3 regions of the Janthinobacterium sp. PSRC1-1 genome follow, and region 2 is predicted to be linked to each of the others. Evidence: predicted binding sites of a transcription regulator. Region 2 holds the regulator's gene; each other region holds the start of a gene.
The links. The regulator sigma-54, encoded in region 2, starts transcription at its own class of promoters, with help from an activator protein. The targets are predictions, from matches to a motif close to TGGCANGNAANCTGCTTT.

Region 1 (9,689 bases), on a different contig from region 2:
GGCCTGGGCCGTCAGCAAAAAGAAAGCGCCCGGCGGACAGGGAGACACCCGTCCGAGTGGCCCGGGCGTTTCACCCCGTTACTTCGATGCCAGCTTGAAGACCCACACGGAGCCGCCCTGTTCCAGGAAGTTGACCTTCTTGGCCACTTCGCCGCCCCACAGCGGCACCGCGCCACCCCAGCCGGATACGACGGCCACATATTGCGTGTCGCCATCCTGCCAGGTGACGGGTGGCGCCACGACGCCGGAACCCGTCTGGAATTTCCACAGTTCCTTGCCCGTCTTCGCGTCGACGGCTTTCAGGAAGCCTTCCGGCGTGCCGTAGAACACCAGATTGCCGGCCGTGCTCATCACGCCGCCCCACAGCGGCGCATTGTTCTTGATTTCCCACACGATCTTGCCCGTCTTCGGATCGATGGCGCGCATGGCGCCGATGTAGTCGTCAAACAAGGGCTTGATGGTGAAGCCGGCACCGAGGAAAGCGCCACCCTTCTTGTAGCTGATCGGCTCGTTCCAGATGTCCATGCCCCATTCGTTGGCGGGAACGTAGAACAGCTTGGTTTGCGGCGAGTACGCCATCGGCATCTGGTTTTTTGCACCGAGGAAAGCGGGTGCGGCAAACACGGTCGTGCCCTTCTTGCCTTCCTCTCCTTTGGTCGGGTCGCCAGGGCGGCCGGCGGCGATATAGTTCGGCCGGCCCGTCTTCAGGTCGATGCTGCTGGCCCAGGTGATTTTCTTCACGAACGGAAAGGCGTTCTGCAGCTTGCCGTTGTTTGCATCGATGACATAGAAGAAACCGTTGCGGTCGGCCTTGCCGCCGTAGCGCTTGCCATCCATGTCGAAGGTGACGAACTCGTTGGCGCCATCGAAATCCCAGGCATCATTGGGCGTGTTTTGATACGCCCATTTGATCTGGCCCGTCTTGACGTCCAGCGCCACGGTGGACGAGGAATACAGATTGTCGCCGGGACGCAAATGGCTGTTCCATGGCGCCGGGTTGCCCGTGCCGAAATAGGCCAGCTTGGTTTGCGGATCGTAGGTGCCGCCCATCCAGGTCGAGGCGCCGCCCGTTTTCCACAGGTCGCCCGGCCAGGTTTTGTTCACCGTGCCAGATACGCCGTTATCGATGGCCTTGCCATCCTTGTCGTAGCGGTGGCCCATATGGCCTTCCACCGTCGGACGGCTCCACACGAGGTCGCCCGTCATCGGGTTGCGCGCTTCGACCCGCCCCACGATGCCGAATTCGCCGCCCGACACGCCCGTCAGCAGCAAGCCTTCGGCGATCAGCGGCGCGGCTGTCATCGAGTAGCCGGCCGCATAGTCGTCCACTTTCTCTTTCCAGACGATCTTGCCCGTGTTCTGGTCCAGCGCCACCAGGTAGGCGTCGAGCGTGCCGAAAATCACCAGGTTGCCATACAGGGCGGCACCGCGGTTGACCACGTCGCAGCACGGCATGATGCCGTCCGGCAAGCGATGCTCATATTTCCACAGCTTGGCGCCCGTTTTCAGGTCGACGGCAAAGATGCGCGAATACGATGCCGTGACGAACATCTTGCCGTTATGAATCAGCGGCTGCGATTCCTGGCCCCGCTGTTTTTCGCCGCCAAACGAGAACGACCAGGCCGGCACCAGCTTGGCCACGGTCTTGTCATTGATCTGCGTCAACGGCGAATAGCGCTGCCCCTGCGTGCCCATGCCGAACGACAGCACGCTGGCTGGATTCTTCGCCGTGTTGTCGAGCATGGCATTGGTGACATTGCCCACGTCGGCCGCCTGGACCAATGAGGCCAAGGATGCCAACCCCAAACCGACGACGATCCCCATGATTTTTTTCTGCACAATCATCTCCCTCTGTTTTATTAGTATGTGTGTATCAGGTCTTGCGGTGCTCATGCGGCTGGGCATGCAACAGCGCGCACTCTTCATCGGTGAACAGGCGCGAGCGCGTCAGGAAGCGCTTGCCCGTGCCGTTGTCGAGTGAAAACATGCCGCCATTGCCATCGACCACATCGATAATCAACTGGGTATGCTCCCAGTACTCGAATTGCTCGAGTCCCATGTAAAACGGTGTGCCATTCAAGTTGCCGAGATAGATATCGGTATCGCTGACATCGAACTCGCCCAGCGCATAGCACATGGGCGCGCTGCCGTCGCAGCAACCGCCCGACTGGAAAAACATCAACGGGCCGTGACGCTGGCGCAACTTGTCCATCATTTCCAGCGCCGCATCGGTGGCGACCACCCGGGCAATTGCTGCACTCATGGCATCCCTTTCTGCGCGCCGCCCCCGGCTAAGGGTGCGGCGCGTGTTGCCGGTTTAGAAGAAGCCCAGCGCTTTCGGGCTATAGCTCACCAGCAAGTTCTTCGTTTGCTGGTAGTGGTCGAGCATCATCTTGTGGTTTTCGCGGCCGATACCCGATTGCTTGTAGCCGCCAAACGCGGCGTGGGCTGGATACAGGTGGTAGCAATTGGTCCACACGCGGCCCGCCTGGATGGCGCGTCCCATGCGGAAGGCGCGCGAACCGTCGCGCGTCCACAAGCCGGCGCCCAGGCCGTACAAGGTATCGTTGGCAATCGCCAGCGCTTCGGCCTCATCCTTGAAGGTGGTCACGGAGACGACGGGCCCGAAAATCTCTTCCTGGAAGATGCGCATCTTGTTGTTGCCCTTGAACACGGTCGGACGCACGTAGTAGCCGCCCTCCAGGTCGCCTGCCTGCGTATGGCGTTCCCCGCCGGCCAGCACTTCGGCGCCTTCCTGGCGGCCGATGTCGAGGTAGGACAGGATTTTTTCCAGCTGCTCCTGCGACGCCTGGGCGCCGATCATGGTCGACGAGTCGAGCGGGTTGCCCTGCTTGATGGCGGCCACGCGCTTCAAGGCCCGTTCGATGAATTTCTCGTAGATCGATTCCTGGATCAGCACGCGCGATGGGCAGGTGCACACCTCGCCCTGATTCAGCGCAAACATGGTGAAGCCTTCCAGGCACTTGTCGAAATAATCATCATCGGCATCCATCACATCTTCAAAGAAGATGTTCGGCGACTTGCCGCCCAGCTCCAGGGTGACGGGAATCAGGTTTTGCGCCGCGTAACCCATGATCAGGCGGCCCGTGCCCGTTTCACCCGTAAAGGCGATCTTGGCGATGCGCTTGCTCGACGCCAGCGGCTTGCCCGCTTCCAGGCCGAAACCGTTGATGATGTTCAACACACCCGGTGGCAGCAAGTCGCCGATCAGTTCGATCAACACCATGATGGAGGCGGGGGTTTGCTCGGCAGGTTTGAGGACGACGCAATTGCCGGCGGCCAGGGCTGGCGCCAGTTTCCACACGGCCATCAGAATCGGGAAATTCCACGGGATGATCTGGCCCACGACGCCCAGCGGCTCATGGTAGTGATAGGCATAGGTTTCCGCATCGATTTGCGCGACGGAGCCTTCCTGCGCACGGATGCAGCCGGCGAAGTAACGGAAATGGTCGATGGCCAGCGGAATGTCGGCATTCATCGTTTCGCGGATCGGCTTGCCGTTGTCGATGGTTTCCGCCGTGGCGATCAGGCTCAGGTTTTGTTCGATGCGATCGGCGATGCGGTTCAGGATATTGGCGCGCTCGGCGGGTGACGTCTTGCCCCAGGCATCCTTGGCGGCATGCGCGGCGTCCAGCGCCAGCTCGACGTCTTCCGCCGTGGAGCGGGCGATTTCGCAAAACGGCAAGCCCGTGATGGGCGTGATGTTAGGAAAGTATTCACCTTTTACTGGTGCAACGAACTGACCACCGATGTAATTGTCATAGCGTTGTTTGAAGGGATTGGCTACGCCCAGTTTGCTGATGTCTGCGAGATTCATGTCGTCCTCTATCGGGTTAATTAGAATGGAATTACTTAATTAAAATCAAACGTCCTGGTACAGATGGGGTGAGTACACGGAGTCTTCCGCAAATGCCGTGCCAGCTCACCATCCCACTACAAACTTAGCCGCTTTTCCCCCTGTTACAAGGGCGTGGCGTCAAACCCGGCGCGCTTTTCGGCGCATGCCCGGGCTAGAGCTGCGGGGGCGGGCCTGTGTGCGTTTTGAACAAGGTGAAGGCATCCTGTTCCAATCCGGGCCAGCCCTGCGGCATCTCCCCTGCGCCGCTGCACAATGGAACAGGTGTACCAGACTGGAACACCTGTTCCTGTACCGCTAACGAATCACCACGCCCCACGGCAATTCACCGACGGCAATGTCGGCCACCTTGCGCGCGCTGGCCGTGTCGATCACGGAAACGCTGTTCGAGCGGCCATTGGCCACGTACAGCTTGTTGCCATCGGGCGTGATGGCCATGTTCCACGGGCGCTTGCCGACGGCAATGGTGGCCGTCACCTCGTTGCTGGCCGTGTCGATCACCATCACCGTGCCGTCCGTGCCGTTCGAGACATACACCTGCTTGCCGCCAGGATGGACGGCGATGCCATTCGCATTCTTGCCCGCTGGAATAGTGGCAATCGCCTTGCGCGCGGCCATGTCGATCACATACACGGCGTTGACCAGTTCGCACGCCACATAGGCGCGGCCCGAGTCCGGACTGAAACCGATGCCGCGCGGACGCAGGCCCACGGCGATGGACGCGACCTGGCGGCGTTGCGCCACATCAATGACATCGACTTGCTCGGCCTCTTCCGCACTGACCAGCAGCCAGCGTCCATCCGGGCTGAACACGGCATGCTCCGGATTGCGTCCCTGTACCTTGATGTCGGCGAGCAAGGTGCCCGACTGGCCATCGAGCAAGGCCACGCTATTGTTTTCCTCGACGGCCACGGCCACAAGGCTGCCGTCGCGGGAGGCGCTGACGCCTTCGGGCGACTTGCCCAGGGCCACAGCGCGCACGGGCGTGCCGGTCGCGTTATCGATCAGCAGCAAGGCGCTGCTGGCGGCATCGGTGACAAACAATTGCCGCCCTGTCGGGTCGGCGGCGATGCCGCGCGGACGCTTGCCTGCCGCGATCTGGCGCACCACCTGGTCGGTCGCCGTGTCGATCACGCTCAAGGTGCCCGATTTTTCATTGGGGACATAGGCAAAAGGAGCGGCCTGGAGGGCGCTGCTGGCGAGCGCAGGCAGCAGCCAGCACACCTGGCGCAAGCGCGAGAAGAAGTTGGGCATAATCACCTTTTCAATGGAAAAATACGGGAAAAGCGCGCGGCATCGGCGCCTCTGAACATTGCTGCATGCAAACGCCGTGCCACGGACACGCGTATAATTTCAGCCCACCAATGGAGACATGGCAGGCATATTGCTTGATACACCTACGCAGACCTGCGCCGCTCACGCGCTCAAGCAGGCTTTTATTCACATTGGAGAACCCGCATGCAGCATCGTTTCCGCTTGAACACCATTGCCAGCCTGTTTGTCGCTGGCAGCGCCACCCTCGCCCCTCACGTTTTCGCCGCCGAGGCAGCTGACCCGGCCAACGGGCAACTCATGGATACGGTGGTCGTCAGCGGCAGCCGCATCGCCCACCCCAGCCAGGAAGTGCCGGCCTCGATCGACGTGGTCGACAGCGCCCGCATCCAGGACGGCCAAATCCGCGTCAATGCGTCGGAAGCGCTGGCCGCCGTGCCGGGCCTGGTTGTGCAGAACCGCCAGAACTACGCGCAAGACTTGCAGATCTCGTCGCGCGGCTTCGGCGCCCGCTCGGCCTTCGGCGTGCGCGGCGTCAAACTGATCAGCGATGGCATTCCCGCCAGCATGCCCGATGGCCAAGGCCAGGCGGCCACCTTCAACCTCGATACGGCCGAGCGCATCGAAGTGTTGCGCGGACCGTTTTCTGCCATCTACGGCAACCACTCGGGCGGCGTGATCCAGCTGTTTTCCAGGGATGGACAGAATCCCCCGTCCGTCGAACTGAACGTGACGGGCGGCAGCTACGGCACCAGCAAGATAGACCTGACGGCGCAAGGCCAGGCAGGCGGCATCGGCTACGTGCTCGACGGCTCGCGCTTCCGCACGGATGGCTTCCGCGATCACAGCGCCGCCACGCGCGAACAGGCGTTCGGCAAGATCACCGTCAAGCCCAATGCGGACAGCAAGCTGACCATCGTCGCCAACAGCCTGCACCAGGGCAATACGCAAGACCCGCTGGGCGCCACCTGGCCCACGTTTGCCCGCGACCCGCGCGCCGGCGAAATCGATACGACGGATACACAGAACCCGAAACGCACCCTGGCCGAGCGCTACAACACGCGCAAGAGCATCGACCACCAGCAAATCGGCGCCACCTATGAACAAGCGTTTGGCGATGACCGCCTGCATGTGATGGTGTATGGCGGCAACCGCGATGTCATCCAGTACCAGGCATTCACCAAAGGCTTCCAGGCGCCCGCCAGCCATTCGGGCGGCGTGGTCGATTTCCAGCGCCAGTTCTATGGCATCGATACCAACTGGCTGCACGTAAATCAATTGGCTGGCGGCAAGCTGAGCACCACCATCGGCATCGATTACGGCCGCTCCAGCGATGACCGCACCGGCTATGAAAACTTCATCGGCAATAGCTTTGGTGTAAAGGGCAAGTTGCGCCGCGACGAGCAGAACGTCGTCTCCAGCCTCGATCCGTATCTCCAGGCGGAATGGCAAAGCGGCCCATGGCTGCTGAGCGCAGGTGTGCGCTACAGCAAGATGAAAGTGTCGGTCAACGACCATTTTCTCAGTAATGGCAACGACAGCGGTAGCCTGAAATTCAGCCACACGACGCCGGTGCTGGGCCTGCTGTACAAACTGACGCCGAACGTCAACGTCTACGCCAGCGCCGCGCGCGGCTTCGAGGCCCCCACCCTGAACGAACTGTTTTACTCGGGCACGGGCGGCGGCTTCAACTTCAACTTGAAGCCGGCCTCCAGCACCAACCTGGAAGCGGGCGTCAAGGCCAGGATCAATAACAACACGCATGTGAACGCGGCTGTGTTCCAGATCAAGACCAACGACGAGCTGGTGGTCGACAAGTCCAGCGGCGGGCGCACCAGCTACCGCAATGCGGGTAAAACCTTGCGCCAGGGCATGGAAGTATCGCTCGATTCGAACCTGCCGTATGGTTTCACGACCAAAGTGGCGCTGACCAGCCTGCACGCCGTGTATGACCAGGCCTTTGGCAGCGTACGCGAAGGCAGCCGCTTGCCGGGCGTGCCCAGCGCCAACCTGTTTGCGGAACTGGCCTGGAAAGACACGTTCGACCGTTTTGGCGCGGCGCTGGAAAGCGTGGCCAGCAATCAGGTCTACGCGGAAGACAGCAACAGCGAAAAACCGGCGCCCGGCTACACGGTGTTCAATGCGAGGTTCAACGCCAAGCAAAACGTAGGGAACTGGCGCTTCAAGGAGTTTGCCCGCCTGAACAATCTTTTCGACAAGACCTACGTGGGCTCCGTCATCGTCGGCGACAGCAACAAGCGCTACTATGAAGCGGCGCCGGGACGTAATTGGTTGTTGGGTGTGAGCGCCCAATACTCCTTTTAAGAACACCTGAGAAAAAGTCCATGGCGGCGTTGCATTGCCTGGTCGTACTATTCGTACTGCCTGCGGCAATGCGCCTTGCCCTGAACATTTTTCAGGCGTTCTCATGAAAAATAAAGCCCGCGCCTCTTCCGATGCGCGGGCTTCTTACCTTACTAGCATGGCCTGTTACGGCCGTGCTTCCTTCACCCCATATTTCTCAAAAATGGCTTTCAATTCGCCGCTGGCCACCATTTCGTTCATGGCTGCCTGCAGCAACTTGCCCACGTCGAGCTGCTGGCGGCTGACGGCCAGGCCCACGGCCCAGCCCGCACGCGGCAGGCGGGCGAACGCCACTTCGCTCATGGGGAAAGCGGGATCGCTTTTCAGCACCGACTCGATTTCCGAACGATTCGCCAGCACGGCGTCGAGCTTGCCCGCCTGCAATTGCTGCAAGGCTTCGGCCGCCGTGTCGAAGATACGCACGTCGTCGCGGTACTTGCCATTGTCTTCGCCCAGCATCAGCATGGCGGCGATCGATACCTTTTCCACGCCGATACGCTTGCCGGCCAGCGAAGCGACGCCATCGAATTGCGGCACGGCTTGCGCGCTGCGCGCCAGGCGCACGGTTTCCACGTAATACGGCGCAAAGATTTCGACCTTGTCGTTATCGGCCATCAACCTCTTGTCGACCGGCACGTGCAGCATCACGTCGGCGGGACCATAGCCGAGGTAATGGCCCTTCCACACCATATTGCGCAAATCGTCGTTCAGGTTTTCACCGGCGGGAAAGGGCAGCAAGTTCAGTTTCAGCCCCAGCTTTTTGGCCAGCGCTTCGGCAATATCGATATCGATGCCCGTGCCCTTGTCGGAAAACGGCGCAAACTCGTTGTACACCGCCACTTTCAGGCTGCCCGACTGCTGCACTTTCTGCCAGTCGGCGCGCGCTGGCGCGGCTGCGCACAGTGCCAGGCAGGCGAGCGAAAGCATCGCGCGCGCGCCAGGGAGTTGGAATGAACGCATGGGACTCCTTCGTGATCAATTCGACCTAATTAGACTCGCGGCGGGTTTCCAGGTAGGTCTTGATGGCCCACATGGCTTCCTGGTTGAAAACGCCTTCGAACGGCGGCATGTACACGGCGCCATTGCGTACTTTACCGTGGCGGATAGTCGTCAGGAAATAATTGTCCGTTTCCTTGTAGCAGGCCTGTTTCTTTGTCTCATTTTTGATGCCGAAGCAATCGCGGTCGAGCTGGCGCAAGTCCGGCGCGATGCCGCCCGAGATGGCTTCGATGCCGTGGCAACGCGCGCAATTCTGGTTGTAGGCCGACGTGCCGACCGTCAAGGCCAGCTTGTTGCCACGATACGGGTTTTGTTCGAGCCACTTGTCGCCCACCTTGGGCAAACCCGTGGTGTCGACGCCTTGCGGCGTGACATTGCCGTGCGCATAGGCCTGCGGCAAGGTCAGCAGGGAAGTGAGGGCGACGGCGCCGGCGGCTGCCACGCCGAGCAGGGTACGGATGGAATAGGTCATGCTGGTCTCCTTGGTTTTTTTAGTGAATATCCAAGAAGAGCAAATGCCATGCCATGCGTACATGCCCCACATCCAACCGCCCATGTATCAATTTGGAACAGCTGCAACAGGTAGTTGTGTCACCACGAGGGTCAGGCGGCGGCCACCGTGCAGATGCTGCCCCGCTCCTGCTGCTCGAAAGTGATACGCACGGGAAAAAATCGGGCAATCACCTCGGCATTCGTCAGCGCATGTTGCGTCACCTTGCTGCAACTGAAGCTACCGCCACCGGCCAGCGCCATCGGCAGCAAGAGCTGGTCGGCCAGGTGCTCGCCGACGGCCGCGTCCGTCTTGAGATAGGCGCGCACCTCGTTCAGCAGGCGCTTGGCCACCGTTGCTTCGCCACCCTACCCACCTCGGCATGGAAAGGCAATTTCCGCGCCCTGTCTGCCGCTGTTACGCGCCTGGCCACGCTATCGGAGGCGGGGCGCATCACGGATAGTGTCGTCGACGAAGAGATCAAGCGCCTGCAGCGGATGTGGCGACATCATGGTGGGCGCAGCGATAGTGCGGAAGTGGACCTGACAGGGATCATGGGTGAGCAGGCGGCTTCGCAACTCGACCTGTTCGATGCGCTGCAGTTGCAGGCTGTGATCCAGGTGTGCCGGCAATCGAACAGCCTGTCCGATGCTGGCCGCACGCTGTATGCCGTCTCGCGTGCGGCGA
Region 2 (9,689 bases):
GCAATACTTCGGCCCCAACGAAAGAGTCGTGCTGCGCCACCGCGAGCGCAGCTAATTAATCGAGGTGGCGCAGCGGATGCGCCGCGGCCGGCCAGACAGGCGCAAAGAAGCGCGCCACCATGGCTGCGTCAACCTTGTCCAGGCTGGCGGGGTTCCAGCGCGGCGCATTGTCCTTGTCGACCACCAGCGCGCGCACACCTTCGAGCACTTCGCCATGCGCGAAATTGTGGCGCACCACGCTGCGCTCCAGGCGCAGGCAATCGGCCACGCCCAGGTGGGCACCGCGCCGCAGCAATTCCAGGGTCACCGACATCATCAAGGGAGAACGCAGGCGCATGGCCGCCAGAGCCTTGCCCGCGAACGCGCTGTCGTCCTGCGCCAGCGAGGCCATGATGGCGGCCACGGAAGGGGCGCCGAAGTGGCGGTCCAGCGCCGCGCGCGCGGTAGCCAAAGGAGAAGCCCCCGCCTCGGCCTGGAACGGCGCGGCCAGCGCCTTGATGGCCACCGGCAAGGCCTCGCCCGGCGTCGAGTCGAACAGGGCCAGCAGCGCCCCCATCTGCGCCTCGGGCAGGTAGACATCGGCCAGCCCCGTGTACAGGGCATCGGCCGCGTTGATCGTCAAACCCGTCAAGCCCAGGTACAGGCCCAGCTGGCCGGCCAGGCGGGACAGGAAATAACTGCCGCCCACGTCCGGGAACAAGCCGATATTGACTTCCGGCATGGCCATGCGCGTGCGGCCCGTGACGATGCGCAGGCGGTTGCCAGGCCCGGCTTGCGCCACGCCCATGCCGCCGCCCATCACCACGCCATCCATCACGGCGATATACGGTTTCGGGTAGAAATGAATCACATGATTTAACGCGTATTCTTCCGTAAAGAAATCTTCCAGCAAGGCGCTGCCACCTTGCGGCGTGGCCCGGCCCGCATCGTAAAAGAAGCGGATGTCGCCGCCGGCGCACAGGGCTTTGTCGCTGCTGGAACGGATGACGACGGCGTCCACCTGCGGATCGTCGCGCCAGGCCAGCAGGGCAGCACTCAGGGCGCGCACCATCTCCAGCGACAGGGAATTGAAGGCTTTCGGACGGTCGAGCACGATATGCCCGGTGCGGTTGCGGATGGAGGTCTGGACGAAGTCGCTCATGGCAGGCAGGAAAAAAGTGAAAGTGCGAATATTCTAGCGCCTGCGCGGGGAACATTGCGTTCAACAGGTCCAGACGCAAAAAAGGGCGCAAGATGTGCGCCCTTAGTTGATCACAACTGCTGGAAGCGGGTGGCCTTAAACGGCGACGACGGCGTCTTCCTCGGAGTTGTCTGGCAGATGCTTGATCGCCTCTTTACCGTGCCCTTGCACTTTGGTTTTGTATTTCATCACTTGCCTGTCCAGCTTGTCGATCAGGATATCGATGGCGGCATACAGGTCATGCGCCAGGCTTTCCACATAGACAGTTTTGCCACTCAGACGCAGGTTGACTTCGGCCTTTTGACGTTTTTCTTTCTCTTTGAGGTTATCCACGGTCAGAATCACGGCGATATCGATAACTTGATCGAAATGACGTTTCACGCGCTCCAGCTTCGTTTGTACGTATTCACGGATGGCTGGTGTCACTTCGAGATGATGTCCGCTGATGGTGAGATTCATACACACTCCTAAAGATGATCGGGTTCGTGCGGTCCATCCTATCCGGCCCGCAGAGGAACCGAAAAAAACTTACAAACACTTACGCAGGCTCACTGGCGGAATTTTCAACGCTTCCCGGTATTTGGCAACAGTACGTCGCGCAATCACCATGCCTTGTTCCCCCAGCATGTCCGCAATCTTACTGTCGGATAAAGGATTTTTAGGGTCTTCTGCTCCTGTCAGTTGCACGATCAATGCCCGTATCGCCGTCGATGACGCTTCGCCCCCCGCTTCGGTGGCGACGTGGCTACCAAAGAAATATTTCAACTCGAACATGCCGTGCGGGGTCAGCATGTACTTTTGAGTTGTTACCCGCGAGATAGTACTCTCGTGTAAACCCAGTGTATCAGCTATTTCACGGAGCACAAGGGGGCGCATGGCAACGGCCCCATGCGAGAAAAAGTTCTTTTGTCTTTCTACTATCGCCTGCGCCACGCGCAGGATCGTGTCGAAGCGCTGGCGCATATTCTTGATCAGCCACTTGGCTTCCTGCAACTGTGCGCCCATGGCGCCCTCGCCCTTGCCCTGCTTGAGCAAGTTGGCGTACATGGCGTTGACGCGCAGGCGCGGCATGACGTCGTTGTTCAGGGTGACTTGCCAGCCATTGCGCGCGCGCTTGACGACGACGTCGGGCACCACGTAATCGGACACGTCCGAGGCGAACACGGCGCCCGGATGCGGATTGCACTGGCGAATCACCGTCTGCGCCTCGCGCAAGTCTTCCTCGTCGCAATCGAGGGCTTTTTTCAGCTTGTTGAAATCGCGCTGGGCAAACCAGGCCAGGTGCTTTTCCACGATGACGAGGGCCATGCGCCGCGTCACCATGGCGACCTGCGGCAAGCGCTTGATTTGCAGCGCCAGGCATTCGGACGCATTGCGCGCGCCCACGCCGGGCGGATCGAAACTTTGCAACAGGGACAAGGCCGTGCGCATCTCGTCGGCGTCGATTTCCAGCTCTTCCGGCAGGCGCGCCAGGATGTCGTCGAGCGACTCTTCCAGGTAGCCATTGTCGTCGAGCGCGTCGATGATCAGCTCGACCAGCGCGCGGTCGCGCAATTCGAGCACCGTCACGCGCATCTGCTCCATCAGGTGTTCGCGCAGGGTACAGTGATGGGCCTCCAATTGCGGACGCGAATCTTCGTCGTCGGGCGCCTTGCCCCGGCTCGCCTCGCTCCAGTCGCTGTCGCCGCCGTCCGCGGCGGCCGGGCCCTCGCCCGCCTCGCCGTCAAACGCCTCCGCTTCGGCCGGCGCCGCAGGCGCCTCCTGGCCGGGCGGCTGGGGCGGCGCTTCGGCCGGCGCGGCCGTGGAACTCAGGGCCCCGTCGGACAGCAGGCGCAGCGAATGATCGAGCGGATCGTCGAGGCGCTCGAGCAAGGGATTGTCCGTCAGCAGTTGCTCTAGTTCCTGGTGCAATTCCAGGGTAGACAATTGCAACAGGCGTATCGATTGCTGCAACTGCGGCGTCAGTGCCAGGTGCTGCGAAGTGCGCAGCTGCAATGATTGTTTCATTGGCTCACATGCGGAAGTGTTCGCCCAGGTAGACCCGGCGCACCGACTCGTTCGCGATGATGTCGTCGGGGCGTCCCGACGCCAGCACCGAGCCCTGGTTGATGATGTAGGCACGGTCGCAGATACCCAGCGTCTCGCGCACATTATGGTCGGTGATCAGCACGCCGATATTGCGCTCCTTCAAGAAGCGCACGATGCGCTGGATCTCGATCACGGCGATCGGGTCGACACCGGCGAACGGTTCGTCGAGCAGCACGAAACGCGGGTCGGTCGCCAGCGCGCGGGCGATTTCCACACGGCGGCGCTCGCCGCCCGACAGCGACAGCGCCTGGTTCTCGCGCAACTTTTCAATTTGCAAGTCGGCCAGCAATTTATCCAGGCGCTCCTCGATCTCGGCCTTCTTCAGGGGGCGGCCTTCGACGGTCTGGATTTCCAGCACGGCGCGGATATTGTCTTCCACCGTCAGCTTGCGGAAGACGGACGCTTCCTGCGGCAGATACGACAGGCCCATCTGCGCGCGGCGGTGGATCGGCAGGCGGGAAATGTCCACGCCGCTGATGTCGATGGTGCCGCCGTCCGACGGCACCAGACCGACGATCATGTAGAACGAGGTGGTCTTGCCGGCGCCGTTCGGGCCCAGCAATCCCACCACTTCGCCGCATTCGACTTGCAGCGAGACATCATGCACGACTTGCCGCTTGCCATAGGTTTTTTGCAGCCCGCGAACGATCAGGGTGCTGCCGCAACGTGTATTGTCCATTAGTTCTTTCCTGGTGCGGGCGTGGCCGGCGCCTTGGGCTTCGGCTGGATCACCATGCGCACGCTGCCGCCATCGGGCGTGCTGGTGCCGCTGTCGGAATTTTCCATTTTGAATACTTCCTTGCGGCTGTCATACGAGATGAAGGCGCCGTTGGCCACGTCGGTCACTTTCGTGCCTTCCAGGCGCGTCAGCTTGGCCTTGGAAAACAGTTTCACCACTTCCGTCTTGTTATCGTATTCCACGCGCTCCGCCTCGCCTTCCACCCACAGGTCGCCGGCGCCATCGCGCTTCTGGCGGAAGGTGGCCAGCTTGCCGGGATCGGCCCAGAAGGTGATGAACTGGTAGCCTTGCGGGTCTTCCGTGATCAGGGCCCGGCCCGCCTTCATGGTCAAGGTACCCTTGACCAGCACGACGTCGCCCGTCAGGGTACGCACCTGCTTGACGTCATCGACGTGGCCGCTACGTGCCGTGATGACGGCTTCCTTCTCGGAATCGGCCTTCTCGGCATGCGCCACGCCCATCATGGCCAGAGAAAATACGGTCAACAGCAAGATATTCTTCATAGTATGGTTTCCTTGTTTCATTCTGTCATTTTGCCGCCGCGGCCGGGCGCGGTTTCGGCGGGAGGACCATGCGCAGCGCATTCTGCACTTCCACCACGCCAGTGGCGTTATTGGCCTTCATGCCGATGCCATTGATGCGCGAGGCGCCCGTCAGGATATCGACAGGCACGTCCGTTTCCATTCTTTCCTCATCCGGAAATACCGTCAGCGCTTCCGTCCTGACCGTCAGGTTCTGCGCCTTCGGACTGGCCACGCGGTCGATCACGACATTGCGGTGCAGTTGCAGCCGGGTATTGTCCTGGTCGATATGCGCCAGTTCCGCATTCATGTTCATCGGCGGCATGCCTGGCGTGAGCTTGCGCACGAAAGGCTGGTCGATATCGGAGGAATCATCGAGCGGATAATGCGTGAGCTTGGTACCCGATACGATATAGCTGGGCTTACCCGTCAAGTCCATGCGCACCAGGCTGAAATTGGTGATGAAATAGTCTGGCTCATCCAGATGCTTGCTGGCCTTGATGTCCTGGGCATTCTTGTTCATCACTTCCAGCAGCCAAAAGCTGCCCAGCGCAAAGACGACGGCCCCCAGCACGGTAAAAATCATGCGCCAGCGATGGGCGCCTCCTGGCTTATGCATAGGGTTTCACTCTTTCCAATCTCACTGGCGGCATGGCGATGCGCCTCACTCCAGGAACGGCGCCATGACGCGCGCATAGTTATCCTGAGCGCGCAGCAGGAATTCGCAGATCTCGCGCACCGCGCCACGGCCGCCGCCGGCCTGCGTCACATGGTGCGCCAGGTCCAGCGCTTCCGGACGCCCGCCCGGCACGCTGACGGCAAAGCCCACGCGGCGCAGGATGGGCGCATCGATGACATCGTCGCCGATATAGCCGCATTGCTCTTCCGTCAAGCCCGTCAGCGCCAGCAGTTCGCGAAACGGCGTCAGCTTGTCGTGACCGCCCTGGTGCACATGGGTAATGCCCAGGTCTTGCGCGCGGCGCGCCGTGATGGCCGAGCGGCGCGCGCTGATGATGGCCGTCTGCACGCCCGATTCCTGCAGCAGCTTGATGCCCAGGCCATCATACACATTAAACGTTTTCATCATCTCGCCATCGGGGCCGAAATGCAGGCTGCCGTCGGTGAGCACGCCGTCGACGTCAAAGATCATCAGTTTGACCTTGGCCGCGCGCGCCAGGTTGTCCGCTACGCTGTCCATCAGATCACCTTCGCTTGCGTCAGATCATGGATATGCAGCGCGCCCACCAGCTTGCCGTCGGCATCGACGACCAGCATCTGGTTGATGCGGAACTGCTCCATCACGGCCACGGCGTCGACGGCCAGGCGTTCGGGCGCGATGCTGCGCGGCTGCGCATGCATGACGTCGCGGATCGCCACTTGCGTGAAATCCTGCACGCGCTCGAACATGCGGCGCAAGTCGCCATCGGTAAACACGCCCACGGGACGGTCGTCCGCATCGACGACGGCCGTCATGCCCATGCCCTTCTTCGTCATTTCTTCCAGCGCCTGCAGCAAGGAAGCGTCCACGGGCACCTTCGGCACCCGTTCGCCGCTGCGCATGACGTCATGCACATGCGTGAGCAGGCGGCGGCCCAGGGCGCCGCCCGGGTGCGAGCGGGCGAAATCTTCTTCCTTGAAGCCGCGCAAGTCGAGCAAGGCCACGGCGATCGCGTCGCCCAGGGCCAGGGTCACGGTGGTGCTGGCCGTCGGCGCCAGGTTCAGCGGACAGGCTTCTTTCTCAACAGAAATATCCAGGTGCACGTCGGCCAATTGCGCCAGGCTGGAGTTCGGTTTGCCCGTCATGGAAATGAGCACGCCGCCCATGCGCTTGACGACGGGCATGATGGCCATCAGTTCCGACGATTCGCCGGAATACGATATGGCAATAAAAGCATCGTCCGAGGTGACCATGCCCAGGTCGCCATGGGCCGCTTCGGCCGGATGCACGAACAGGGCCGGCGTGCCGGTGGAAGCGAGGGTGGCGGCGATCTTGCGCGCGATATGGCCGGACTTGCCGATGCCCGAGACGACGACACGCCCTTTGCATTGCAGCAACATCGCCACGGCGCGGCCCACGCTGTCGTCCGTGGCCAGGCGCGCGTGCAGCGCAACGATGGCGTCGGACTCGATCTGCAAGGTGGTGCGGGCCAGCGCGACGGCGCGCTCGGTCGTCGCTTGCATGTCAATTCGATCAAAAGCTTTCAGCATTGTTTTTTCATGGGTTACACTCATGCCCAAAGTATAAACGAATTAGGAAAGCAAAAAACTTGCCAGTCACAACAAACAACGATTTCCATTGACCGCACCGGGCAACCCATGTTTTCCTCGCTTGAACTGACCCTGATGTTACTCGGCAGCGCCGTGCTGGGCGTGGTCGCTTTCAGAATGTTGCATCTGCCGCCCATGCTGGGCTACCTGGCCGTCGGCATCGTCATCGGCCCCCATGCGCTGGGCCTGGCGGCGGAAAACGAGGCCAGCCATACCCTGGCCGAGTTCGGCGTCGTCTTCCTGATGTTTTCCATCGGGCTGGAATTTTCTCTGCCCAAATTCCTCGCCATGCGGCGCATCGTCTTCGGCCTTGGCATGGCGCAGGTGGTCACCACCATCATCGCCACCGTCGTCTTCGGCTGGTTCGTCGGACGCTACCTGTCCGCCTACATCCACCTGAGCTGGCAAGCCGCGTTCGCCCTGGGCGGCGCGCTGGCCATGTCGTCGACGGCCATCGTCTCGAAAATGCTCACGGAACGGCTGGAACTGGAAAGCGAACACGGCCGCAAGATCATCGGCATTTTGCTGTTCCAGGACCTGGCCGTGGTGCCCCTGCTGATCCTGATTCCCGCCCTCACGCGCGATTCGGACAATCTGGCCGAAACCCTGGCCTGGGCCGGTGGCAAGGCCCTGGTTGTCCTCATTTTGCTCTTGTTCATCGGCCAGAAGCTGGTGCGCGGCTGGCTGACCATCGTCGCCAAGCGCCGCTCGCAGGAATTGTTCATGCTCAACCTGCTCTTGATCACCTTGGGCGCGGCCTGGATCACGGAACGGGCGGGGCTGTCGCTGGCCCTGGGGGCGTTTGTTGCCGGCATGCTCATTTCCGAGACGGAATTCAAGCACCAGGTGGAAGAGGATATCAAACCGTTCCGCGACGTGCTGCTGGGCCTGTTCTTCATCACCGTCGGCATGCTGCTCAACATCCGCGTGGTACTCGACAACTGGTGGCTGGTCTTGCTGCTGCTGTGCGGCCCCGTGCTGCTGAAATTTGCCCTGATCGCGGGCCTGGCCCGGCTGTTCGGCTCGAGCAACGGCGTGGCCTTGCGCACAGGACTGGGACTGGCGCAGGCGGGCGAGTTCGGCTTCGTGCTGCTGAACCTGGCGGGCGGCATCAAGCTGATGGACCCGTTCGTCGTGCAGGTGGTGCTGGCCTCGATGGTGCTGTCGATGCTGGTGGCGCCCTTCCTCATCGCCAAGTCCGATGCCATCGTCATGAAGCTGGCGGCCAACGACTGGATGATGCAATCGCTGGCGCTGACCAAGATCGCCACGCGCACCATGGCGTCGCAGAAACACGTGCTGATCGCCGGCTTCGGGCGCAGCGGGCAAAGCCTGGCCACCCTGCTGGCGGAAGAAAAGATCGAGTACCACGCGCTGGACCTGGACCCGGAACGGGTGCAGGAGGCGCAGCTGGCTGGCGCCCACGTCTCGTATGGCGACGCGGGCCGGCGCGAAAGCCTGGTGGCGGCCGGTATCTACCGGGCCAGCGCCGTGGTGATCACGTATGCGAATACCCCCTCGGCACTGAAGTTATTGCATTTACTCAACGACATGGCGCCGACCTTGCCCGTCATCGTGCGCAGCCACGACGACAGCGACCTCGACCAGTTGAAGAAAGCGGGCGCGGCCGAAGTGGTGCCGGAATTGATGGAAGGCAGCCTGATGCTCGCCTCGCACGCGCTGATCATGATGGGCGTGCCCCTGCGCCGCGTGGTGCACCGGGTGCAGGCGGCACGCGAGGAACGCTATGCCTCGCTGCGCGGCTATTTCCATGGTTCCAGTGACGCGGGCGACGATGCCGAGCTGGAACGCCTGCATACGGTCACCGTCAGCGAGAGCGCGCAGTGTGTGGGCTTGCCCTTGAGCATGCTCGACGTGGCTGGCTGCGGCGCGACCGTGACGGCCATCCGCCGCGGCCGTGGCCGCCTCGATGTCACCCCCGAGACGCAGCTGGCCAGCGGTGACGTGGTGGTGCTGCGCGGCACTGCCGACGCCGTGGCCAAGGCCGAAACATTATTATTGAAATAGTCAGCCGATCTTGGTCAGCCGATCTGCGCCTGCCAGCTGATGACCTTGTTGCGTCCGCCCGCCTTGGCCTGGTACAGGGCCTGGTCGGCGTGCGCCACCAGCTGCTGCGCCACCGTTTCGATCGGTAGCAAGGCCACGTCCGCTTCCAGGCTGGCCACGCCGATCGACACGCTGACCCACGCCTGTGCGCTGCCCGGCAAGTCAAACATGGTGCCGGCGATGCTGGCGCGGATGCGTTCGGCAACGAAGGTCGCGCTGTCGAGGTCGGCATCGATCAGCAGGACGACGAATTCCTCGCCGCCGAAGCGGCCCAGCGCATCGGAGCGGCGCAATTCCGTGCGGATGCGCTGGGCCACTTCGCGCAGCACTTCATCGCCGCCCTGGTGGCCATAGGTGTCATTGACCAGCTTGAAATGGTCGATATCGATATACATACACGAAATGCAATAATTCTGGCGCCGCGCGCGGCCGATTTCTTCCAGCAGCCGGCGGTCGATATAGCGGCGGTTATAGACGCCCGTCAGGGAATCGGTCAAGCCGATGTATTTCAGCATTTCATTGCTGATCACGTTTTCCAGGCAAATGGCGATGATGGAGGCCATGTGCTTGATGAAATCCGTGCCCAGCGAAGGCGTGAAGCGCATTACGTCGCCGCTGGCCAGGTTCAGGCTGCCAATCAGCCGCTTGTTGCGCAGCAAGGGCACCAGCGCCACACTGCGCAGGGGAGCGTCAATGCCCGGAAAACGCGGGCCATGCACGGCGGCGTCGAACTGTCCCAGCAGGGGCGACGGCGGCAAGGCCGCTTCCCCTTCGGCTGCGGGCTTTGGTGCAGCAAAACCCAGCTCCGCCACGGCATGCACGAACA
Region 3 (9,689 bases), on a different contig from region 2:
GAATTGGCCGGCGACATCTCGGACGGGTTGATGATGCCCACCTGCGGCACGTACAGGGCGCCCGCGATGCCGCACAGCACGGCCGACAAGGTCCAGACGAACAGCTTGAACCATAGCGGGTTGTAGCCGAGGAACATCAAGCGCGCCTCGCTGTCGCGCACGCCCTGCAGCACCCGGCCCAGCTTCGAGCGCACGATGGCGCGCGCACCGACCAGCGCTGCCAGCAGGAAGGTGAGCGTCAGCAGGAACAGCACGGCCCGGGTGGCGGGCGCCGTGATGCTGTGGCCAAGAATGGTCTTGAAATCCGTGAAACCGTTGTTGCCGCCAAAGCCGGTGTCATTGCGGAAAAACAAGAGCATGAAGGCATACGTCATCGCTTGCGTGATGATGGAAAAATACACGCCCTTGATGCGCGAGCGAAAGGCAAAGTAACCGAAGACAAAAGCCAGCACGCCTGGCACCAGCACGACGAGGGCCATGCAATACCAGAAGTGTTCCGTGAAGGCCCAGTACCAGGGGTAAGTCTTCCAGTCGAGAAAGACCATGAAGTCGGGCAAGCTGCTGTGGTACTGACCCTGGTCGCCGATGGCGCGCATCAGATACATGCCGTGCGCATACGCGCCCAGCGCAAAGAACACGCCATGGCCCAGCGACAGGATGCCCGTGTAACCCCAGACGAGGTCCAGCGCCAGCGCGGCCAGCGCATAGCACATGAACTTGCCCACCAGCGCCACCGCGTAGGCGGACACATGCAAGGCATGCCCTTCGGCAAACGCCAGGTTAAAAATCGGCAACAGCGCCGCCAGCACCGTGCATGCGGCAATCGCCAGCCAGACGGGCCGCGTGAACAGGCCCTGCTTTATCGGATAGGAGGTAGTCATTCGACGCTGCGTCCCTTCATGGCAAACAGGCCCTGCGGCCGGCGCTGGATGAAAATGATGATGAACACGAGAATGGCGATCTTCGCCAGCACGGCGCCGGCCACCGGTTCGAGGAATTTGTTGACTTCGCCCAGGCCCAGCGCGGCGATCACGGTGCCGGCCAGCTGGCCCACGCCGCCCAGCACCACCACCATGAAGGAGTCGACGATGTAGCTTTGGCCCAGGTCCGGCCCCACATTGCCCAGCTGCGACAGGGCCACGCCGCCCAGACCCGCGATGCCGGAACCGAGGCCGAAGGTCAGCATGTCGACCTTGCCCGTGGCCACGCCCACGCAATCGGCCATGCGGCGGTTTTGCGTGACGGCCCGCACGAACAGGCCCAACCGTGTCTTGTTGAGGATCAGCCACACGGCCACCACGACGATGACGGCGAAGACGATGATGGCCAGCCGGTTGTACGGCAACACGAGGCCGCCCAGCACGGTCACGCCGCCCGACATCCAGGCCGGGTTGGCCACCTCCACGTTTTGCGCGCCGAAGATGGTGCGGACAAGCTGCATCAGAATCAGGCTGATGCCCCAGGTGGCCAGCAGGGTTTCCAGCGGCCGGCCATACAGCCAGCGGATCACCGTGCGCTCAAGCGCCACGCCCACCAGGCCGGCAACAACAAAGGCGGCCGGCAAGGCGGCCAGCAAATACCAGTCCTGCATGGCCGGCAAGTAGCTGCGGAAAAACAGCTGGCACAGATACGTCGTGTAAGCGCCGATCATCAGCAATTCGCCATGTGCCATGTTGATGATGCCCATCAAGCCGAAGGTGATGGCCAGGCCCAGTGCCGCCAGCAGCAGTACGCTGCCCAGGGAAATGCCGTAGAACACATTGCCGGCGAACTCCATGCGTGACACCCGTCCCTTGATCTGGCGCATGGTCTCGATGGCGGCCAGCTGCACAGACTCGTCGGGCTCGCCATCCTTTTCCAGCATGGCTTGCAGCACGGGCAGCAGGCGCGCATCGCTGCTGCCGGCCAGCGCCTGCACGGCGGCCTTGCGCGTGGAGGCGTCGGGCGCATGCAGGTTGGCGCTGGCGATCAGCACCTGCAATAGCTGTTTAATGTCAGCATCGTTTTCCCGTGCCAGCGCCGTGCGGATCAGGGGCAGCTGCGCGGGATCGACGGCCTTTTGCAAGGCTTGCGCGGCCGCCAACCGGGCGCTGCGCTCCGGCGCCAGCAACTGCAAGCCCGACAAGGCGCCCGCCACGGCCGCGCGCAAGCGGTTGTTGACCATCACGCCATCGATGCCGTCGGGCAGCGGCACATTCTGGCCGCTTGCCGGGTCGTACGCCTGCTCGCCGTCGACGACATACACCTTGCCATCGGGCGCGGCATACAAGGCGTCGTCCTGCAAGGCTTGCAGCACACGGGCGGCCTCGGGCGTGGCCATGGCGGCAATCTGCGCGACGGCCGCAACGCGGGCATCGGGGTCGTCGCCGGACAGCGGTTTCAGCAGCTCGGGAGGGATGGCGGCCTGCGCCAACGATACTAAAAACAGGCAGGCAAGGACCAGCAGTTTGGGGAGGATCTGCATGCGCATGGATTCCATGTAGTAAAGCCGAGGTCTTGATAAGTATCCTTCCCCCAAAGACAAGGACAGGGGTCAGACCCGCCGGGGGAATGCGCCCCAATGGGGCCGCATTCCGATCGCGAGGCTACTGACCCCAGCTCTTTGCCTGGGGTTGCGATGACGATTCGACGCGCAAGCTCCTACAACTTCTGCTTGCCCTCATTACCCTTGATAAACGGGCTCCACGGCTGGGCGCGTATCGGCTCCTTGGTTTTCCACACGACATTGAATTGCCCATCGGCCTTGATCTCGCCGATCATCACAGGCTTGTGCAGATGGTGATTCGTCGCATCCATGGTCAGCGTGAAGCCCGATGGCGCCTTGACGCTTTGGCCGGCCATGGCGGCGATCACCTTGTCCGTATCCGTCGACTTGGCTTTTTCCACGGCTTGCGCCCACATGTGGATGCCCACATAGGTCGCTTCCATCGGGTCGTTCGTCACGACCGAACCCGCGTTCGGCAACTTTTGCGCCACCGCATACGCCTTCCACTGCTTGATGAAGGCTGTATTCACGGGGTTCTTGACGGATTCAAAGTAATTCCACGCCGCCAGGTGCCCGAGCAGCGGCTTGGTATCGATGCCGCGCAGCTCTTCCTCGCCCACGGAAAACGCGACGACGGGCACGTCCGTGGCTTTCAAGCCCGCATTGCCCAGCTCCTTGTAGAACGGCACGTTCGAATCGCCATTGATGGTGGAAATGACGGCCGTCTTGCCGCCCGTGGAAAACTTCTTGATGTTGGCGACGATGGTTTGATAGTCGGCATGGCCGAACGGCGTGTAGACCTCGCTGATATCGCTATCCTTGACCCCTTTGCTTTTCAGGAAGGCGCGCAAGATCTTGTTGGTGGTGCGCGGATACACATAGTCCGTGCCCAGCAGCACGAAGCGTTTGGCGCCGCCGCCATCCTTGCTCATCAGGTATTCCACAGCCGGGATCGCCTGCTGGTTCGGCGCGGCGCCCGTATAAAACACATTCTTTTCCAGCTCCTCGCCTTCGTATTGCACCGGGTAAAACAGCAGGCTGTTGAGTTCCTTGAAGACGGGTAAAACCGACTTGCGCGACACGGACGTCCAGCAGCCAAACACGACAGCGACTTTATCCTGCGCCACCAGCTGGCGCGCTTTTTCCGCGAACAAGGGCCAGTTCGACGCGGGGTCGACGACGACGGCTTCCAGCTTCTTGCCCAACACACCGCCCTTGGCATTGATCTCGGCGATCGTCATCAGCGCCACATCCTTGAGCGACGTTTCGGAAATGGCCATGGTGCCCGACAGGGAGTGCAAGATGCCCACCTTGATGGTGTCGGCGGCCAGGGCGGCCTGCATGGTGGTGGACGTGACCAGGGCGAATGCGGCGGCGGCCGCTTTCAGGATGATGCGTCGTGACATGGAGACTCCTGTGATGTATTCGTGGGGGGGACGGACTGGGCATACGATGTTGTTAAAGCAGAATGCATGCCAGCGCCGGCAGGCATCCGCCATGGTGCACGCGGCCAGCATCGCACGAAAAAAAACCTGGCTGCACAAGGACTGTGCAGCCAGGTTTCAAATTGCCGTAAAACGGTGCGCGGCAGGCGTTACATCTTGCGCGGCGTGCCACGCAGGCGGCGCCAGCCCTTGCGTCCCAGCGGGAACAGCAGCACGAACGCGACCAGCCACGGCAGGATATACGCCATGGCCGTGATGGCGTTGGCCACGCCTTCCGACAGGTTTTCCGTGAAATTGCCCAGCGCCCGCTTGACGGGACGCCAGAACGATTGCTTGCCTTCGGCGCTGATGGCCACATTCAGCAAGTCCGTGTCGATGCGCTGCATCAACAGCGCATTGGCCGCCGTCGCCTGCTCCAGTTCCACCTGCACGGTGGCCAGTTCCTTGCTCACCTTGATCAGCGCGTCGACGTTCGTGCCCGAGCGTTTTTCCAGGTCCTGCAACTGCGCCTGGTATTGCTTGAGCATCTCCAGGCGTTTCTTGCTGTCGAGCACGGGACGCCCCAGGTCTTCCACCTTGGTGCCCTGGCTCGTGACGTCGCCGCCGGCCGCGACCAGCGCCACGAGCTTCTTGATGCCAGCCGGCTTGGCGCGCATGCTGATGCGCGCGTGCACGTAACGTCCGCTGTCGACGCTGGAATCGCGCAGCAAGCAGCCGTTTTCCGTGTCGGCCTTGCAGGCGGCGACCACTTGTTCATACAGGGGGCGCACTTGCGCCTCGTGCGTATCGACGCTGACATTGTGTTCATAGGCAAGAAACTCGCTGCCTTTTTCCTTGCCATCGAGACGCGCGGCGCTGGATTGCCCGCCGCTCTCGCCCTTGCCACCGCAACCGGCCAGCACGATCATGCCGGCCACTGCCAGCAGCCGCATGCCTGTGTATAAACGGGTGTTCATGGATTCCTCTTGTTATCTTGTTATCTTGTTATCTTGTTAGTTAAGCGTGAAGCGTGGCCTTGCGCATGCCAAGTTTATTGCCACATAAAAGTCATGAGGAAAAAACAAGGGGCGATTTTAGTCGAAAGACAGGCCTATCCGCTGTTCTTCTGCGCCAGCGCAATAAAAATGCGGCCTGTTCCCCGCAGTGAGCGGCCGCTGCGGCTTTGGCGGCGGCCCGGTAGCTGGTATCATGCGGGCAAACGCAGCCGGCCCTGTCGGCCTGGCACATGCACTACCCTGCGAAGCGGCCCCCGCCGCCGACGCCACCCTACAGATCAGAGAAACGAGTTCCTATGAGCACACCATCGTCCCACCCATCGTTCTGGCGCCGCGTCCCGCTGGCTTTCGGCGCCTTCTTCAGCACCCTGTCGGACGCCGCCTATGCGGCCCGCGTGGAAAAACTGTCCTTGCCCGAGGCGGCGCCCGTCGCTCCCGTGGCGCCTGCTCCTGCGCCAGCCCCCGTGCCGACGCCGGCCGCCGCGCCCGTCATATTAAAAGAAGCCACGCCGGACGCCGCCCTGCAACTGCTGGCGCTGCTGCAACGCGAAGCACGCCTGATCGACTTCACCCAGGAAAACCTGGGCAGCCATGCCGATGCCGACATCGGCGCGGCCGCCCGCGTGGTGCACGAAGGCTGCGCCAAGGTCATGCGCGAATACTTCACCATCGAGGCTGTGCGCCAGGAAGCCGAGGGCAGCCGCATCGTGCTGCAGGAAGGTTTTGATTCCGCGCAAGTTCGCCTGACGGGCAACGTGGTCGGCTCGGCGCCATTCACGGGCACCCTGAGCCACCGTGGCTGGCGCGCCGCCAGCGTGCGCCTGCCGAAACTGAGCGGACAGCACGACGCCGCCATCCTGGCCCCGGCCGAGGTGGAACTGTGAGCGATATCGTCAACCCGACCCCGCGCTACGCCATCGGCATCGACCTGGGCACCACCCACAGCGCCTTGTCCTATGTGAACCTGGTCGAGAGCGATGGCGAAAAGTCCAGCCACGGCGTGCTGAAAGTGCCGCAGCTGTCGGCACCGGGCACGGTCGAAGACCTTGCACTGCTGCCCTCGTTCGTCTACCTGCCGCACGCCGATGAAGTGGCGGCGGGCGACCTGGCCCTGCCCTGGGTCACCGAGGAAGCCGAAGCGCCGTTCGTCGTGGGCGAGATGGCCCGCAGCCGCGGCGCCACCACGCCGATCCGTCTGGTCTCGAGCGCGAAAAGCTGGCTGTGCCACCCTGGCGTCGATCGCCGCGCGGCGATTTTACCCAACGATGCGCCGCTTGAGGTGGCGCGCATTTCGCCGATCACGGCCGCCACGCGCTACCTGACGCACTTGCGCCAGGCCTGGGATCACGCCCACCCGCAAGCGCCGTTCGCGCAGCAGGAAATCACGGTGACGATACCCGCCTCGTTCGATCCGGCCGCGCGCGAGCTGACGATGGAAGCGGCGCAGGCGGCCGGCTACACTTCGCTGACCTTGCTGGAAGAGCCGCAAGCGGCCCTGTACAGCTGGATCCAGACCAGCGAAGGCCGCTGGCGCAAGGAAGTCAAGCCGGGCGACATCATTTTAGTGGTCGACGTGGGCGGCGGCACCAGCGACTTTTCGCTGATCGCCGTGCTCGAACGCGACGGCGTGCTGGAACCGCACCGCGTGGCCGTCGGTGAACACATCCTGCTCGGCGGCGACAATATGGACCTGGCGCTGGCCCACCTGGTGGCACGCAAGCTGGCCGCCAACGGCACCCAGCTGGACGCCTGGCAAATGCGCGCACTCACTTACGGCTGCCGCAGCGCCAAGGAAAGCCTGCTGGCCGACAGCGGCCTCGATGTGGCACCGATCGTCGTGCCGAGCCGCGGCTCGAAACTGATCGGCGGCTCCATCCGCACGGAACTGACGCGCGCCGAAGTGTCCACCTTCATTCTCGACGGCTTCTTCCCGCAAGTGGAAGCATCGAGCCGCCCCGCCGTGCGCACGCGCGCCGGCCTGACGCAACTGGGCTTGCCGTATGCGCAGGACGCGGCCATCACGCGCCATCTGGCCGCGTTTTTGGGCCGGCAAGTGGCGGCCACCAGCGAACTGGAAGGCTTCGCGGGCCGCCAGTCACAAGACGCCAGTTTCTTGCACCCGACGGCCGTGCTGTTCAACGGCGGCGTCTTCAAGTCGGACTTGCTGGTGCAGCGCATCATGGCCACCGTCAATGACTGGCTGTACCTGGAAGGCGCGGAACCGGCGCGCATGCTGGCCGGGGCCGACCTGGACCTGGCCGTGGCGCGCGGCGCCGCCTACTACAGCTACGTGCGGCGCGGCCATGGCGTGCGCATTCGCGGCGGCACGGCCAGCGCCTTCTACGTCGCCATCGAATCGGCCATGCCGGCCATCCCCGGCATGGAACCGCCTATCCAGGCCCTGTGCGTGGCGCCGTTCGGCATGGAAGAAGGCAGCGAACTGGAACTGCCAGGCCAGCAATTCGGCCTGGTTGTCGGTGAACCCGTGCACTTCCGCTTCTTCGCCTCGTCCACGCGCCGCAATGACCAGATCGGCGACTTGCTCGACTTCTGGGGTCCCGATGAATTGCAGGAGCTGAGCGAAATCCAGGCGACGCTGTCCGCCGAAGGCCGCTCGGCCGGCGACGTGGTGCAAGTCAAACTGCACGCCAGAGTCACGGAAGCGGGCACGCTGGAACTGCTGGCCGTTTCCCCTGACGGCGCCGAGCGCTGGAAGGTGGAATTCGACGTGCGCGGCACGCCGCAGCCATAAGCATGCGCAGCGCTGCGGGCAAGCCGGCCTTCCTGGTCGGCATCGACCTGGGCACCACCAACACGGTGGTCGCCTATGCCAATGCGGCCGATGCGCAGGCGTCAATCCAGCTGTTCGCCATCGAGCAGCTGCTCGCTCCCGGCGAAGTGGGCGCATGCCCCCTGCTGCCTTCCGTGCGTTACCACCCTGCCCCCGGCGAGCTGGCGGCGGGCGACTTGACGCTGCCGTGGCCACAGGACGATGTCACCAGCGCGCAACACCCCGTGCTGGGCGCCCTGGCGCGCCAGCTCGGCGCGCAAGTACCGGGCCGCCTCGTTTCCAGCGCGAAGAGCTGGCTGTCGCATGCGAACGTGGACCGCCAGGCGCCGATTTTGCCGTGGGGCGCCGATGCCGACGTGGCCAAGGTATCGCCCGTGGCGGCCAGCGCCAGCTATCTCGCGTATGTGCGCGCAGCCTGGAATCACCGCTTCCCGCAGGCTCTCCTCGAAAACCAGGAACTGGTGCTGACCATCCCCGCCTCGTTCGACGAGGGTGCGCGCGCACTCACACTGGAGGCGGCGCGCCTGGCGGGTCTGCCCACCTTGCGTCTGGTGGAAGAACCGCAGGCGGCCTTTTATGATTATCTGCAGCGCCGGCGCGCCACCCTGCGCGACGACCTGGCCAACACGCGCCGCATTTTAGTGTGCGACGTGGGCGGCGGCACCACCGATTTCAGCCTGATCGACGTGGCCTTCGACGACGATGGCGAACCACAGCTCACGCGCAGCAGCGTGGGCAACCATTTGATACTCGGCGGCGACAATATGGACCTGGCGCTGGCCCACCTGGTGGAAACGCGCATGGCGGCAGGCGTCGAAGGTGGCATGAAGCTGTCCGCCGCGCGATTGTCGCAGCTGATGGAGCGCTGCCGCGCCGCCAAGGAATTGCTGCTGTCGAACGACGCGCCCGAGAGCGCCACCGTGACGTTATTGGGCGCGGGATCGCGCCTGATCGGCGCCAGCCGTTCCGCCGACGTCACGCGCGAGGAAGTGGCGGCCCTGGTGGTCGATGGCTTCTTCCCGAAGGTGGAACTGAGCGAGACGGCGAAAAAAAGCCGCGCCGGCATCGTCGAATTCGGCCTGCCGTATGCGCAGGACGCGGCCATCACCCGCCACCTGGCCAGCTTTTTGCACCAGCAACAGGGCGCGCTGCCCGACACCCTGCTGCTGAACGGCGGCGTGTTCCGCGCCGACGCATTGGCGCGCCGCCTGGCCGCCACCCTGGAACACTGGAGGGGTCAGCCCCTGACCATCCTGCACAACGATAATCCCGACGTGGCCGTGGCGCGTGGCGCCGTCGCCTACGCGCTGGCCCGGCGTGGCCAGGCGCCGCGCATCGGCGGCGGCTCGCCGCGCAGCTATTTTCTCGTGCTGGGCGAAGCGGGCAAAGACAACCGCGCCGTCTGTATCCTGCCCCGTGGCAGCGCCAGCGGCGAAGAAATCCGCCTGACGGAGCGCCTGTTCGCGCTGCGCCTGGGCCGGCCCGTGCGCTTTCACCTGGCCACTTCCCTCTTTGAGGCGGGCACGCCGCCCAAGCTGGGCGAGCTCGTCGACCTCGATGCCGGCGAATACCTGCGCCTGCCGCCGCTGGCCAGCGTGCTGCATGATAAACAGGATGCCAGCGACAAGCGCGACATCACCGTGCAGCTGGCCACCGTCATGACGGAAGTGGGCACGCTGGAAGTGCACTGCGTGGCCGAAGCCGATGCCGGCCAGCGCTGGCTGCTGGAATTCCAGCTACGGGGCGATGAGGAAAACCACGCCGTAACGTCCACTGCCTCGCCGCGCGTGAAGGAAGCCATCGAAAAAATCGAGCGCATCTTCGGCGGCAAGGCGCAAAAGGTCGACGCCAAAGAAGTGCGCCAGCTGCGCCAGCACCTGGAACGGGGGCTGGGCGGACGCGAAAGCTGGGACACGCCGCTGCTGCGCCAGCTGTTCGACGCCTTGCTACAACGCGCGCGTGGCCGGCGCCGC

Region 1: a site for sigma-54 is predicted at 5,196-5,213, ahead of ACP7DW_RS28405 (beta-propeller fold lactonase family protein). Genes of this name have one in related genera too.
Region 3: a site for sigma-54 is predicted at 3,946-3,963, ahead of urtA (urea ABC transporter substrate-binding protein). Genes of this name have one in related genera too.

Annotation. Positions count from the first base shown of each region.
Region 1 covers NZ_JAFCWK010000025.1:6,965-16,653, forward strand. Annotated here, with positions in the region: gene ACP7DW_RS28390 (PQQ-dependent methanol/ethanol family dehydrogenase) at 79-1,824, opposite strand; gene ACP7DW_RS28395 (DUF779 domain-containing protein) at 1,874-2,263, opposite strand; gene adh (aldehyde dehydrogenase) at 2,318-3,838, opposite strand; gene ACP7DW_RS28405 (beta-propeller fold lactonase family protein) at 4,175-5,131, opposite strand; gene ACP7DW_RS28410 (TonB-dependent receptor family protein) at 5,336-7,474, shown strand; gene ACP7DW_RS28415 (substrate-binding periplasmic protein) at 7,640-8,473, opposite strand; gene pedF (cytochrome c-550 PedF) at 8,499-8,984, opposite strand; gene ACP7DW_RS28425 (RNA 3'-terminal phosphate cyclase) at 9,116-9,355, opposite strand; gene ACP7DW_RS28430 (hypothetical protein) at 9,557-9,689, shown strand, end outside.
Region 2 covers NZ_JAFCWK010000004.1:439,958-449,646, reverse strand. Annotated here, with positions in the region: gene rapZ (RNase adapter RapZ) at 1-55, shown strand, start outside; gene ACP7DW_RS11330 (enoyl-CoA hydratase/isomerase family protein) at 56-1,141, opposite strand; gene hpf (ribosome hibernation-promoting factor, HPF/YfiA family) at 1,277-1,639, opposite strand; gene ACP7DW_RS11320 (RNA polymerase factor sigma-54) at 1,709-3,187, opposite strand; gene lptB (LPS export ABC transporter ATP-binding protein) at 3,192-3,947, opposite strand; gene lptA (lipopolysaccharide transport periplasmic protein LptA) at 3,947-4,510, opposite strand; gene lptC (LPS export ABC transporter periplasmic protein LptC) at 4,536-5,147, opposite strand; gene ACP7DW_RS11300 (KdsC family phosphatase) at 5,193-5,726, opposite strand; gene ACP7DW_RS11295 (KpsF/GutQ family sugar-phosphate isomerase) at 5,726-6,760, opposite strand; gene ACP7DW_RS11290 (monovalent cation:proton antiporter family protein) at 6,845-8,824, shown strand; gene ACP7DW_RS11285 (DUF484 family protein) at 8,839-9,689, opposite strand, start outside.
Region 3 covers NZ_JAFCWK010000006.1:235,623-245,311, reverse strand. Annotated here, with positions in the region: gene urtC (urea ABC transporter permease subunit UrtC) at 1-881, opposite strand, end outside; gene urtB (urea ABC transporter permease subunit UrtB) at 878-2,464, opposite strand; gene urtA (urea ABC transporter substrate-binding protein) at 2,641-3,891, opposite strand; gene ACP7DW_RS15465 (DUF4349 domain-containing protein) at 4,080-4,886, opposite strand; gene ACP7DW_RS15460 (DUF2760 domain-containing protein) at 5,222-5,809, shown strand; gene ACP7DW_RS15455 (Hsp70 family protein) at 5,806-7,677, shown strand; gene ACP7DW_RS15450 (Hsp70 family protein) at 7,680-9,689, shown strand, end outside.